3 regions of the Vallitalea maricola genome follow, and region 2 is predicted to be linked to each of the others. Evidence: riboswitches for the same ligand, from Rfam matches in the RefSeq annotation. Region 2 holds a riboswitch; each other region holds the start of a gene.
What was found. A riboswitch is a leader RNA that binds a small molecule or an ion and turns the genes downstream of it on or off. The one in region 2 is predicted to bind cyclic di-GMP.
Positions count from the first base shown of each region.

Region 1: linked by a shared signal. The riboswitch ahead of AACQ14_RS09190 (uroporphyrinogen decarboxylase/cobalamine-independent methonine synthase family protein) and the one ahead of AACQ14_RS05075 (transglutaminase-like domain-containing protein) in region 2 are both predicted to bind cyclic di-GMP.
Region 3: linked by a shared signal. The riboswitch ahead of AACQ14_RS00400 (hypothetical protein) and the one ahead of AACQ14_RS05075 (transglutaminase-like domain-containing protein) in region 2 are both predicted to bind cyclic di-GMP.

Region 1 covers NZ_BTPU01000027.1:99,311-104,233, forward strand. The annotation lists gene AACQ14_RS09175 (ATP-binding cassette domain-containing protein) at 1-881, shown strand, start outside; gene AACQ14_RS09180 (undecaprenyl-diphosphate phosphatase) at 1,076-1,900, shown strand; gene AACQ14_RS09185 (hypothetical protein) at 1,945-2,220, opposite strand; cyclic di-GMP riboswitch class I at 2,461-2,546, shown strand; gene AACQ14_RS09190 (uroporphyrinogen decarboxylase/cobalamine-independent methonine synthase family protein) at 2,761-3,537, shown strand; gene AACQ14_RS09195 (hypothetical protein) at 3,574-3,933, shown strand; gene AACQ14_RS09200 (hypothetical protein) at 4,248-4,923, shown strand, end outside.
Region 2 covers NZ_BTPU01000015.1:2,218-7,140, forward strand. The annotation lists gene AACQ14_RS05060 (BlaI/MecI/CopY family transcriptional regulator) at 1-25, shown strand, start outside; gene AACQ14_RS05065 (BlaR1 family beta-lactam sensor/signal transducer) at 38-1,834, shown strand; gene AACQ14_RS05070 (MBL fold metallo-hydrolase) at 1,857-2,711, shown strand; cyclic di-GMP riboswitch class I at 2,841-2,929, shown strand; cyclic di-GMP riboswitch class I at 2,962-3,046, shown strand; cyclic di-GMP riboswitch class I at 3,072-3,151, shown strand; gene AACQ14_RS05075 (transglutaminase-like domain-containing protein) at 3,144-3,950, shown strand; gene AACQ14_RS05080 (site-2 protease family protein) at 4,202-4,807, shown strand; gene AACQ14_RS05085 (segregation and condensation protein A) at 4,831-4,923, shown strand, end outside.
Region 3 covers NZ_BTPU01000001.1:105,362-110,284, forward strand. The annotation lists gene AACQ14_RS00395 (S-layer homology domain-containing protein) at 1-764, shown strand, start outside; cyclic di-GMP riboswitch class I at 924-1,005, shown strand; gene AACQ14_RS00400 (hypothetical protein) at 1,292-4,923, shown strand, end outside.

The DNA.
Region 1 (4,923 bases), on a different contig from region 2:
TAGACACAACAAAATTGATTGATGATATAATCGTATATATCAATACCATGCTGGATTTTCTAGGCATAAAAGAAGAAAAAGCAGTTAATTCATTAACAATTATAGCTGGACATGATAAATCTGGACAAAAAGAAAATTTTGATAATATCACTATAAATAAAAGTGAGATAATATCTATTGTTGGTCCAACGGGTTCAGGTAAAAGTAGATTATTAGCTGATATAGAATGGACAGCTAATGAAGATACTCCAACAGGCCGAGCCATTCTAATTAATGGTGAAAAACCAGATAAAAAATGGAGGTTTTCTTCAGGTAATAAATTGGTGGCACAGCTATCACAGAACATGAATTTTGTAATGGATTTAACTGTTAGCGAATTTCTTGAACTTCATGCAAAAAGTCGTATGGTTGAAAATGAAAAAGAAGTAATAAAAAAGATTATTGAAGCTGCTAATAATCTAGCAGGAGAAGCTTTTGACCTTAATACTCCTATCACCAGTTTAAGTGGTGGACAATCTAGAGCTTTGATGATAGCGGACACAGCTATTCTAAGTACATCTCCTATTGTGTTAATAGATGAAATTGAGAATGCTGGAATTGATAGAAAAAAAGCACTGGGTCTCCTTGTAAGCAAAGAAAAGATAGTATTAATGGCAACTCATGACCCAAGTCTGGCACTTATGGCTAATAAGAGAATAGTTATAAAAAACGGTGGTATATATAAGGTTATAGAAACAGGAAAAGAAGAAAAAGCTATGCTGCAAGAATTAGAAAAGATGGATAAAGTCATTAAAGGATTAAGAACTTCCCTCAGAAAGGGAGAAATAATTAATTATAATGATAATATTAGTAATATGAATGTTTATGAAAGTATCCATTGATAAGAACTATTTATCTTATAGAAAAGTTGCTGCGGAACGAGGCGTGGCTTCTTTTTTTTATAGAATATTAATAAACTTAAGGGTTTTTTAATGTTTATCTTATTGCGCATGTGCCTTGATTTAATGTATAATTGAAGAAATGTATTATTTTTACAACATAGAATAAGCTATTTACGCAGGAGGAAGTTTTTTATATGGATATTATTGAGATATTTAAAGCGTTGATTATTGGTATCGTTGAGGGAGTTACAGAATGGTTGCCAATAAGTAGTACAGGTCATATGATTCTAGTTGATGAATTTCTTAAGTTGAATATGTCGGAAGCTTTTAAGGAAATGTTTTTCGTAGTAATTCAGCTAGGGGCAATAATGGCAGTTGTGGTTATTTATTGGAAGAAGATTTTTCCCTTCTCATTTAAACAAAGACAATTTATTAAAAAAGATACTATTCTTTTGTGGGTAAAGATTGTCATTGCATGTATTCCAGCAGGAATAGTAGGTGTATTATTTGACGATAAGATGGATGAATTATTCTATAACTATCAGACAGTTACTATTACATTGATATTATATGGTATTTTATTTATTATCATAGAGAAATGGAACAAAGGCAGAACTTGTAAAGTTAATGATATCTCTGAGCTTACGTATCAGACAGCACTTATAATAGGTTTATTTCAAGTATTATCACTAATTCCAGGAACTTCACGTTCTGGAGTAACCATATTAGGAGCAATACTTATAGGAACATCAAGAACTGTAGCTGCTGAATTTACCTTTTTCTTGGCTATGCCAGTTATGTTTGGTGCAAGTTTAATCAAGATCATGAAATTCGGTTTTGCATTTACAAGTCTAGAATTATTGGTTCTTCTAACAGGAATGATAGTTGCTTTTGTAGTTTCAATATTAGCAATCAAATTCCTAGTAGGATATATCAAAAAACATGACTTCAAAGTATTCGGTTGGTACAGAATAGTGTTAGGAATCATTGTAATCCTATATTTTACAATATTTAAATAAAAATAGCATGATAAGGGGAGTATTCCCTTGTCATGCTTTGTTTTTTATACACGATCTAATCCTTCAGTTTGTTTTTTGACTAAAACACCTTCAGCTATTTCCCATTCTTTTGTCGCTATACCTTCATCATTAATGATGTAGCCGTTACTTGATAAAGGATATAAAAGGTCTTTTGTAAAATTACGTCCAGATGCTTCACATAACCAGTGAGTAGCTGTTTTCATTATTCTATTATAATCGTCTTCTGTTTCAGCAAATTGAAACAGTCTATTACTAACATTATAATAAACCTCATTATCTATTACAGTTGTATCTTCCATTTTCATCACCTCTTAGTTATGTTTTGCTAAGATTGATGAAATTATTTACTTAATACTATAATTGATTTTGGGAAAAATGCTTTTTTTGTAGGGAAATTCTTTTCTCAGCATTCTAAAAGCCAGAGCGAGGATATGAGTTTAAATTACAAAAATAAGTAATCGGGAATCTTTTGTATTTAAAATAAATTGAAAGTAAAGAATAATTATGTTATAATAAGTACAGTATTAAATATTGTTTTATTTAGAAAATAGCAAACCTATTGAAAAATAGGGACGCAAAGCTATGGGTCTAAGGGATTATATCCTAGGACTGCCAGGTTGCCGTATAATAATTTGATGGCAGTCACTATTAATAGTAGCTGTTTTTTTTGTCACATTTTTTTCATTGACTAAAAACGTTATATGAAATGTTATGTGGAGTGTAACAAGTTACCTTTTTTATATTAAAGGAATCTTCCTGCCATAAAATATAGTATATTTTATCATTTTTCTTGATGAAATTATTTTATTTGTTAATTAATAGTTGAAAGAGGGGATATAATGAAAAAAAATGATGTTTTTTATGATAAAGTATTTTTAGTAAAATTTTTGGAACAATTAAATATAGAATTAGAGTATAAGCGATTGGATGGTAAAAATGAAGAGCTGATCGCTGAAGCAGCAAAATGTCTTGCTGAAACTTTTGCAGGGATAACAGTAAAAGAAGAAACAATATCTGAACCGATGGTACAGGCTGTTCACTTATCTATTGATGATTTTAATGAATTTGTTTATAGTTACATGAAAAATGTTGTAGAACAAGGATTGTGTTATATAGCTATAAACAGAAAAAATAATAAAATCATAGGTGTATTAGCATGTGAAGACTTTGATCCAGATGAAGAGGTGCCTCCATTTACAGATAATTTAGAGCCCATGAATAAAATCTGTGAATTACTTGAAGTTCTTGATAAGAGGTTTTTGGATACTATTTATTACAAAACAGATAAAAAAATTAAAAAGAATGATTTTGTACATATGTTTATGATTGGTGTAAAATCAGATAAGCTAAAGAAAGAAATAGCAAAAGACTTAGTGAGAATCTGTCAGGATGATGCAATAAAAAGAGGTTATAAAGGTATGTTTCTTGAAGCTACCAATATCAAATCTGCTACATTAATCTCAAAATATTTTAAGTTTAAACTTGTTCATGATGAAAAAGGAATACTTATCCATACAAAATATGCTGAGACAGAACATTTTAAAGATATACCACCTGAAAAATCCTTGGATTGTAAATTATTCTATAAAGCCCTTGACCCAGAATATGATATTTAATATTAAATAACAAAACATTTAATAGGAGGTATACACATGTATAAAATTGAGGTAAATTCAAGTAAGAAATTAGTATCTTTAGTAGCTGAGGGAATGTTCACAATTGATGAAGCTAAAGATTGTATGAAAGATTATGAAAGTAAATTAAAAATGATTAATGTTAAGGATTATGTATTTTTAGTAGATGCAAGAAAACAATCAACTTCTACACCAGAAGTAGGAGAAGTATTAACAGAAGCATTAAAAAAATACTTGGATACACCATTCAAAAAGAGATATTATGTAAAACTTGATTCAGTTATTGCTATGTCACAAATAAGAAGACTTGGTGGAAAAGAATTTGTTGATAAATTTGAAGTAGTTAATACACCCGAAGACGTAATTAATAGTCTATAATATTTGTTAAATAACAAGTATAGATGGTAAATCCAGGGAATTAAGTATTTTACTCTGGATTTATTTTTTGCTTTGAATGAAATTGGTTATAGTGTTCATAATAAGATTAGTGGATATTATTATAGGCACAAAAGACATATAGTTATTATTAGGTATAATTTCTTGGTTGTAGTAAGTAAGAATCACGACAGAATATATAAAAAATTATGACAAATTACAAACTGATATCAAATAAATAATTGATTTACAATATACTTAAAATAGTTTATAATTAGTAGTGACAAAATAAGACAATATATTAGGAGGTATATAGTATGAAAAAAATATCAGCAATGATAGTATGTGTATTATCTGTGATGTTAATATTTGTTGGATGTGATTATAATGAAAATAAATTATATAATGCATTTAAGAAATCTCTAGAAGTCACTTCAAGTGAAAGTGATACAGATATTTCTGTAACATTAGAGACAGAAGGATTTTCAGAAGAAGATCAATTTAGCATTGCTACTGTAAAGATGTTATTACAGGATTCAAACATTAACATTCACACTAAATTACAGCAAAACAAACAAAAAACATCAAGAAAAATGTATGTAGATACCCAATTCGTTTTTGGTGGAATAGGAATGGGAGTAGAATATTGGGGAGATTTTAATATGTCACAAAAGAATTCTAAATCCCTCCAAGTAATAAAAGTACCATCTATAATGATGTTTTCACCTAGTGAGGAGTTAGCTGGAAAGGAATATCTTGTAATAAATCAAGATAACAATGAAGATATTACTTATGATAGTAAATTAGTATTAGAATTACAAGATAAATTAAATAAATTCTTAAAAGATTACGCTTTACAATATAACCCTAACTTGAAATTAGTGAAAAATAAAGGAAGAAAAACAATTGATGATAAGACAGCATATGTATATGAAGTATCATTAGACAATGAGTCACTAAGTAAGTTAATAAATTATTCAGCTAATAATTTAT
Region 2 (4,923 bases):
TCTTAACGAAAAGACGGAAAAATAAGGAGGTTAGATATTGTTTAATTTACATGAGTTGACTATTCAAATATTTCATTCATCAATAATAATAAGTATTGTCATCTTGATTATTCTTAGCATAAAAACCATATTTAAAAATAGATTAGGAGCAATGTGGCATTATTCCATATGGTATATACTTATATTAAGGATGGTGTTGATAGAATCTGTTGAAACCAGTTTTAGTTTTTTTAATATATATAATTACTTATTAAATAAGAAAAGCGATATTGCCATTATCACCAATGATACATTATTAGAACCTCTTGGAAATAGTAATATGCTTAATCAACCAACAAATATTTCAGGTGATTACGCAATATCTATGACACAGAATCAATTGACATTCTTATATGATAAAGGGACTATGGTTTGGTTAATAGGTGTTTTACTAATATCAATAATTATAATAAGTTATAATTTATACTTAAATTTTAGATTAAGACGTGAATATGAAATTAATGTAGATGAAAATATAAAGATGATTGTGGAAGATTGCAAGCTAAAGATGAAGGTAGATAAAAAAATAGGTATTGCTGAAAGTAATTTGTTCAAAACACCCATATTGTTAGGTGTTCTTAAACCAATGTTAGTATTCCCAAAAGCTATCTTACAGGATTTAACATCAAAGGAACTGGAATACATTATCCTACACGAACTAGCACATTATAAAAGAAAGGATATTATAAAGAATTGGATCTGTGTTATGTTACAGGTTATTCATTGGTTTAATCCATTGGTCAGCTATGGATTTTATAAAATGCGTCAGGATTGTGAAGTTGCTTGCGATGCATATGTCCTTTCTCATTTGGAATCACATGAATATAAGGATTATGGTAATACAATAATTACTATGATTGAAAAAATATCTTTTTCTTCATCCATCCCTGGAATAGTAGGATTTAGTAACAAAAAAACAAATATTAAAACTCGCATTCATAGTATTGCAGAATTTAAAAAGGAGAAAAAAACAACAAAAATCAAAAAAGCAATAGTTTTTGTAGTATTAGCATGTATCTTATTAAGCAATAGACAGAATGTAATGGGTTACGAAGAGTCAGAATTACCTATAAATATAATAGATGAACACTTAAAAGAATATTTTGATAAATATGATGGGACATTTGTTATGTTAAATGAGAATGAAGACAATTATTACATTTATAATTCTTATAAGGCTCAACAGCGTATGGTACCATTGTCCACTTTTAAGATAGTTATTGCTGTAACGGCTCTTGAAGAGGGTATCATAAAAGACGGAATGTCAGAGTTGATATGGGATGGAACGAAATATCCTTATGATATATGGAACATGAATCATAACTTAAAAACTGGGATGAAATTTTCTGTTAATTGGTATTTTGAAAAGTTAAGTAGAGATATAGGTAAAGAAATAATGACAGACGTGATTAAGAATATTAATTACGGTAATGAAATTGGTTGGGGAGGGATAGAAAGTATTATAAATGGTAAATTAGCATTAAAGATTTCACCTATAGAACAAGTCGAATTTCTTAAAAAAACACATAATTACGAAATACCCTTTAAGAAAGAAAACATAGATACGGTAAAAGAAGTTATAAAATTATCACAAAAAGAGAATAGTGTTTTGGCTGGAAAAACAGGAACATTGATTTCAAATGAACATGAAATCAATGGATGGTTTATTGGTTATGTGGAAAAAAATAATAACGTATACTATTTTGCGGTTAACATTGAAGGCGATAGTGATGCAAATGGTGTTAACGCTCGCAAAATAGCGCTAAAAATATTAAATGATAAAGGGATATACTAAGAATAATGAGGGAGAATTTTATATGAAAAAATTTTTTGTATTAGTAATGATGATAGTAATAATGGTTACCGCTGGATGCAGTGCTAAAAAGGATGACTATATTTATAAGCTAGATATTGATGATGAAGTTAATATTGATGATAGTTTGACCATTAAAGAAATTAAGAAGGGGGTTTTAGTAGTAAATCATAAATTTCCATGGGATGGAAATTCTATGATTATTGAAATGAAAAATGGTGATGTAGCCCTAATTGATACACCTTATGAAAACGAAGCAACCAGAAAGATTATTGAGTGGGTCCGAGAACGAGCAGGTCAAGAGGTTAAATTTATAGAAATAAATACTGGTTTCCACTTTGACAATTTAGGTGGAAATAAATATCTTGCTGAACAAGATATTAAGATTATAGGAACATCAAAAACGGTAAATATGGTTAAAGAAAGAGGAGAAGATGCTAGAAAGCTTTTTTTAGATTGGCTAAAAGATCCTGAATTGAAAAAATATTATGATGTTTACACTAAACTTGAGTATATAGAGCCTACTGAAATAGTTAATATAGATATTGATGAGGAAATGGAAATTGTTTTTGGAGATGAAAAATTAGTACTTTATTATCCACAAGAATCCCATTCTCCTGACAACATTGTCGTTTATTACCCTAGTAAAAAAGTATTGTTTGGTGGTTGTATGGTGAAATCAGCTGAATCAGAAAACTTAGGTAATACAGCAGATGCAAATATTATGGGATGGTCAGAAAGCATAAAGAAATTAAAAAGAAAGTATAGTGAAAAAAGTGTTGATGTAATTGTTCCTGGTCATGGTGAAGTAGGCGATTATTCTTTGTTAGAAAATACTGAGAATCTATTAGAGCAATGAATCAGATTAACTTAGTGCTATCTATTGTTTATTAGATGTAATATATAAAGAAATATTTACCAAATTAACAATATGTGATATAATATCAATGAGAGGGTAGTCAAAGAGTCGGCAGTATTGACCGTATTATTCTGTAAATCGTAAAGCATATGAAAATATGTGACACAAAGCTATAGGGTCTAAGGCTTAATTATAAGCTATGATAGCCAGTTACCAGAGGAAGACTTTGATTACCTAGTAGTCAAATCTTTTCTCGAAGTGGCAAATTCAGTGAAAGCTGAAGACGCAAAACTAAAGGGCCTAAGTCAAAAATGATATGGCAGCCAGTTACCGAAAGAAGAGTTTTATTACTTTTCTTTCCCACGAATATGGCAAACCTATCGTGAGGTAGGGACGCAAAACTATAGGGTCTTCATATATGAAGATAGCCAGATGCCGAAGGGAGAGTTACAACTGAAAAAAATAGTATTAACTTTTATAGTTGCATTAATTTTTGTAGCATTAGCTGGGACAACCGCTTTTGCTAAGAGTGAAATTATAAAGGTCAATGCTGATAACGGCACAGTAAGTATCAATTATGATACTACTAATTATTCTGACTTAAAAGTTGTCGTGAAGAAGGGTTCGGATAAATATATCTATAACCTTAATTCTTCAAATGAAGAGCTACCATTACAAATGGGCAATGGTGAGTATACTGTAGGAATATATAAAAGAGCTGATGGTAACAAGTACAAATTGTTAACATCTAGTAAAGTACATAATGATACAACTAATAATACAGTATTCTTAGCAAGTGTTCAGAATGTACATTGGACAAGCGATTCAAAAGCAGCTATTCTAGCTAAAGAACTAACTAAAGATGCCAAGACTGACAGAGAGAAAATAGAAGTTATATATAATTACATAATCGATAATGTTAAATATGATGATGAAAAAGCAAAGAATGTTAGTAGCAGATATTTACCTTCAACTAATGAAACGTTAGCTAGTGAAAAAGGAATATGCTACGATTATGCTTCTCTATTTGCAGTTATGCTTAGAAGCCTTAACATTCCTACAAAGCTTGTTCATGGCGATAGTAATTTCACTTCTGTCTATCATGCTTGGAATGAAGTGTTAGTTGATAACAATTGGATAGTTGTAGACACTACCATTGATGCAGCATATAAATCAGAAGGTGTAAAAGTTTCTTATGAAAAAGATCCTTCAGATTATAGTGCTAAAAAGGTATTTTAATAATGAATAATATTTGATCCCTCTCAAAGTAATTTTTGAATTAATTTTATACTTAGAGTTTAAACAAGTATTTTTATATATCTCCATACATCTGATAAATTTCTTTTTTCTATATCATTTTTATAACGTATCATAAATTTTATATCTCCTAATAATAATCTAGGATAAATCAAAGATTTTTCAAGTATTGCTTGAAATTATAACCAATTATTAGTACAATATCTTATAGAATGAAAAATGAGGTGTAAGACATGGAAGCAATAAAATTATTAATAGAAATAGTAATTAGTTTTGTCTGTGCAGTAATTGTAGTATGTGTTCATGAATATCCTAGAATTATTTGTTACAAGTATTTAGTTCATCCATTATATAAGAATGAAACCAAAGTTTCATTTAATCCACTAAAATATATGGATCCATTTGGAATAATTTCTTTTATGTTTTTAGGGGCTGGATGGCAAAAACCTTTTAGTTTTAATACTGGTAGATTAAGAGATAAGAAAAAAGGTCTTATATCCATAACATTAATTGGTATATTATCTAATTTGCTGTTAATGGCAGTTTTAATACCTATTTTTGTTTCAACATTTAGGCAGAATTATTATGTAACTAAGTTTTTATTTATATTGATTCTATTTAACTTAGCTATAGTTGTTGTGAATTTATTACCTGTACCACCATTTGATATGGTTAAAATAATTCAAGCTCTTAATCCACGTGCATACTTCAAATTTGTTCAATACGAGAAAGTTATTCAAGCTTTATTCATTTTATTCTTGGCTTCTGGATTTATTAGTACTCTAGTAAATATTATTATAAATAGTATTTTTAGTACTATGATAGTTAGCGGGGTATAAGAAATAAAGAAAGGGTTTTTTAATTGAGTATTCCTGTAAAATTAGAAGTATTTGAAGGACCATTAGATTTATTGTTACATTTAATAGACAAAAATAAATTGAATATATATGATATA
Region 3 (4,923 bases), on a different contig from region 2:
ATTCAGTTATTTTGGTTAACAAAGAATACAAAGTACTAATTAATCATATGACAGATGTAACAAACCAATTTTCAATCTATGATAAAGAATATTTATTTACTGGAAATTATTATACTGTTAAAGATATTGAAATAGAAGCTGTTTTACCAGTTGATGAAAATACAATAATAGCTTATATTAGTAAACCACTTGATGAAGAATATGCTAAGATAGCTAGTAATTACCAAATACAAGGTATTACTACACCATCATTTATGGCTATACCAACAGCAGTCTATTATGACAATGAAAAAGATTCGCATATGATAAAGATTTATTTATCAAAAGATAAAAAATTGAAACAATCCCAATCTTATAAATTAAGAGCTATTACATTAAAGGACACCATGGGTAATGTACAACATGTAATAAAAACAAATCAATTTAATTTCACGTCCAGTAATTCAGTTGATATTTTTATCAATGAAGCCAAAATAATTGGAGATAAGACTATCAAAATAGGATTTAATAAAGAAATTGATTTTAATATTAATAATGTGCTAGCGTCAAATTACAAATTAATATATGTAGAAAATGGCGTAGAATACAGTAAGATACCTATAGGTGCAAATTATATAGATGAAAATACAATTACACTAAACTTTGATGTTTTAAATCTTGAAAAAGACTATAAAATAACATTTTCTAAATTAATTGATTATGGAAAAAATGAAACAGATAATAAAGATGGTAAATATTCTATGGAAGTTACTTCAGGAAATTAAAAGTTATTATATATCCCAATAACGTATGGTTATTGGGTTTTTTATTTCACAAATATATTATTAATATAAAGTTGAAATTTGTTTTAAATATAATATTAGAAAAACATATATTATGTATTGACTATATAAACATCTAATGATATTATTAAATTGTAAAATTAAATATAAGGGCAAACTTACTGAAAAGTAAGGACGCAAAGCTAGAGTCTAAGGTAAATACTATGACAGTTCGGCTGCTTTGAATCATATATATATTCAAAGCAGTTTTTATTTTGTCAAAAACTAGAATTATATAATTTTATAATTATTAGATTCGGAAAATAATAAAGCAATATTGCTTTATTTGTAATATATTTTAATATTAACAACATAATAATAAATATCATCATGTTGACAATATTATATTCAAGATAAGACTGATAATGATTTTCATAAGGTTAACCACGTTCCAAAAAAAACGAGGCTGAAAACAGAGAGCCTACCTCTATAAGAAAGAAGGACAGAAAACTATTATAAGAGGTGATTAGTTGAAAAAGAAGTTTTTAAAGAAATCGTTAGTGTTTTTGTTTGCTTTCATGTACTTAACGAGTAATTTAGTATATGCTCAAACAGAACAACAAGATTTAACTGGTAATATTATAATATCAGAAAATGTAACAGAAAATACAGGAGAGCCAGTGGAAAATCCAGGAGAGCCAGTGGAAAATCCAGAAGAGCCAGCTGAAAATTCAGGGGAGCCAGTGGAAAATCCAGAAGAACCAGCTGAAAATCCAGAAGAGCCAGTGGAGAATCCAGAAGAACCAGTGGAAAACCCAGGAGAGCCAGTGGAAAACCCAGGAGAACCAGTGGAGAATCCAGAAGAACCAGTGGAAAATCCAGGAGAGCCAGTGGAAAATCCAGGAGAGCCAGTGGAAAACCCAGGAGAGCCAGTGGAAAATCCAGAAGAACCAGTGGAAAATCCAGGAGAGCCAGTGGAAAATCCAGGAGAGCCAGTGGAAAATCCAGAAGAACCAGCTGAAAATCCAGGAGAACCAGTGGAAAATCCAGAAGAACCAGTGGAGAATCCAGAAGAACCAGTGGAAAACCCAGAAGAACCAGCTGAAAACCCAGCAGACCCAGGAGAAAATCCAAGTGAGTCAGGGGATAAACTAGATCAATCAGAGGATTTAGATGAACTAGAAAGTGCTAGCAGAGATATGGATATGTTATCCGCTATAATGCTAAATGAAAATGAGTATATTATTAGTTGGATAATTAATAAATCTGCTACATTAGCAGTAAATCAAGTAAGTGGTGCTGATATCAGAGTTGAAAAAGAACAAAATTATAGATATAAGTTAACAGCTACAGCTAATGACGAAAGTCATAGAATTGTAGGTTGGAAAATAACAGACACTAGTAATGGTTCTGAATCAATTTTTAGTAAAAGTGATATACGTATAGGAAGAAGACCAACATTATTTAATACAGATGTTGATTATAAAGTTAAGAAGAATAGAAGATATGAAGCTACTCCAATAGTTGAAACCATATATTCACTTACTGTAAATTATGATAATTCACTAGGAGAAGTATATATTGATGGTACCAAAGTAGATAATGGATATAGTGCAATATATGAAGAGGGTACTTCTGTTAATCTAAAGGCATATTCTTATCAAGGATATGAGCCACAAAATCAATTTAAGAATATGGATATTACTATTAACCAAAAAGAGATTATAGACGTAGTGTTTGATTCTAAGGAACAGGTATATGATAAAGACTACTATCCAGCAGATGGAAGTTTTGCAGGAATAGTAGGTCATGGACATGATCCAAAGGATAATCCATTGGAAGCCGCATTAAATATATCACCAGATAAAGATGTGTATGAAGTAGGTGACAACGTTAATCTAGAATTCAGTTACAATGTGGTTAGTGGTGATAATGGCGGTAATAGTTTAAATGAGGTTAAGGTATATAGGCATAATACTAGCACTCCATTATTTGCCGAGAATAATTTCCCTAACACTGTTCAAGATATAATAACTATACCAAGTACTAAAACTGAATTAGATAATAATTATGTATTTGATGTTAGTAGTAAAACTTATTCAAAAAATCTAGAGTTTGATTTAGTAGATCAATATAATGATGATCCTCAAACAATACTAGATTCAGCTACACAAAATATCAAAGTAAGTGTTTCTAATGTATGGTTAGATGCTCCTGTACTTAATACAATAGATGTAACCATGAAGTCAGGAAAAGTATATTGGGAGAAATTAGCTAATGCAAATGATTATGATATAAAAGTATATGATGAGAATGGAGTTTTATTAGATCATAGTTTGGTTATTGAATTTGATGATGTAACTAATAGATATTATGTAATTGATAATAGTTTAACTCCAGGTACTAAATATATCTATAAAGTAACTGCAAGTAATTCATTTATGACTAGTGAAGAAGCTGAAACTGAATTAGTAACTAAAGTAGCTACTATAAAAGTATATCTTGATAATACCTTAGTAAATAGTACAGATGGAAATTATGATTTTGCTAAGATTATAACATCAATAGTAGATGGCAAGTTTAATCTATCAGCTTATTCATATAGAGGATATGAATTTGACAGAATAGAAGGGGCAGCAAAAAATCATTTTGAAACAGGAATAGCAGATAATGTAACTATTGAAATATATTTTAATTCTAAAGAAGATATTTATGGCCATAAATTCTATTCACTAGATGGTACTGCTTATGGTGAAGAAGGAGAATTGATGGATGATTTAAGAACTGGTACTATCGAACTTGATAATCCTAGTACAGATGAAATTGATTATTCACATAGCCATACTATCACAGCAAGACCAGGTGAAAGTATTGATATTAATACTAGAATGACATGTATTGATGGAGATAATGAAGAAGCTAAATTATATGATTTATGGGTTTATGTTAATGGAGAAAAGTCGGATGATATAGGGCATATTGATATACCTTCAGATCCAGGTTTATCTGGTGTTCATACACTAACAATTCCTACATGGGATGAACTTACTGATCTAAATAATTTAACTTACAAATTTGATTTAATCGATATGCATAAATATACTTGGGCAGCAGGCTTAACTGATAGTTCAAGTATAGAAGTAGATATTGATATACCAGAATATCATAAGATTACTGTTGTTAAAAATAATGCTGTTGTTGGTATATCTGGACAGAAAAAAGTTCCACAGATTATCGAAGACAATTATGGTTCGGATTTATATTTAGCAGATAATGTACCAATCACATTTACTGCCAATCCAATCAGTAGTGATTATGATAATCTAGTATGGACAGTTAATGGATTAAATGAAGATAATTATAGTATTAATGGAAACGTATTAACGATTAATAACTTTAATGCTGATGTTACAGTATCAGCATCATATAGCTTGAAACAATTTACTACAACAGTTAATCACACAGAAGGCGGTAATGCAGGTGTTGTTTCAGGTGACAACTTATTAACTCAATTGACTAGTGATATCCATACTAATATTACAATAAAAGCTGTACCAGAAAAAGATGGAACAGATGATATGTACTTAGTTAAATGGTATAGAGTAGTTGGTGAAAATAAAGAATTTGTTTCAAACAATAAAGAAATAACAGTTTCAGTTACTAGCAATGAAACATACCTAGCTGAATTTAATATCAAACAATTTAATATTGAACCTAATTCCAAGATTAATAGCCTTCTTGGAGAGCTTCAAGTTGCGGTAATTCCACAAGAATTATTAACAGATGAGATTAATAACACAATATCTTATATGAAGAAAAATAAAAACAATAAGATTACTGAGGAGTTAGCTAATAAATGGCAGGAGTATGTTAATAACTTGGAAAGTAATTCACAAATTACTTTTGAAAAATGTTTAGCAGGAAATGATGTAAAATATGATTATGGTACTATACTAGCGGTAAAAGGTGTACCTCATAATTCATTTGATGAGTTTAAGAAATGGAATGTATTAACTAATTATCCTAACCCTAGGTTAGTTTATATGAATCAAAATAGGAGACCTTTACCTTTATTTGAAGATATAGTATCTTATATATTAACTGTAGATGTAGAGAATAATGGTCATCTTAATGAATCAGAATTATCTAATGATACATCTGT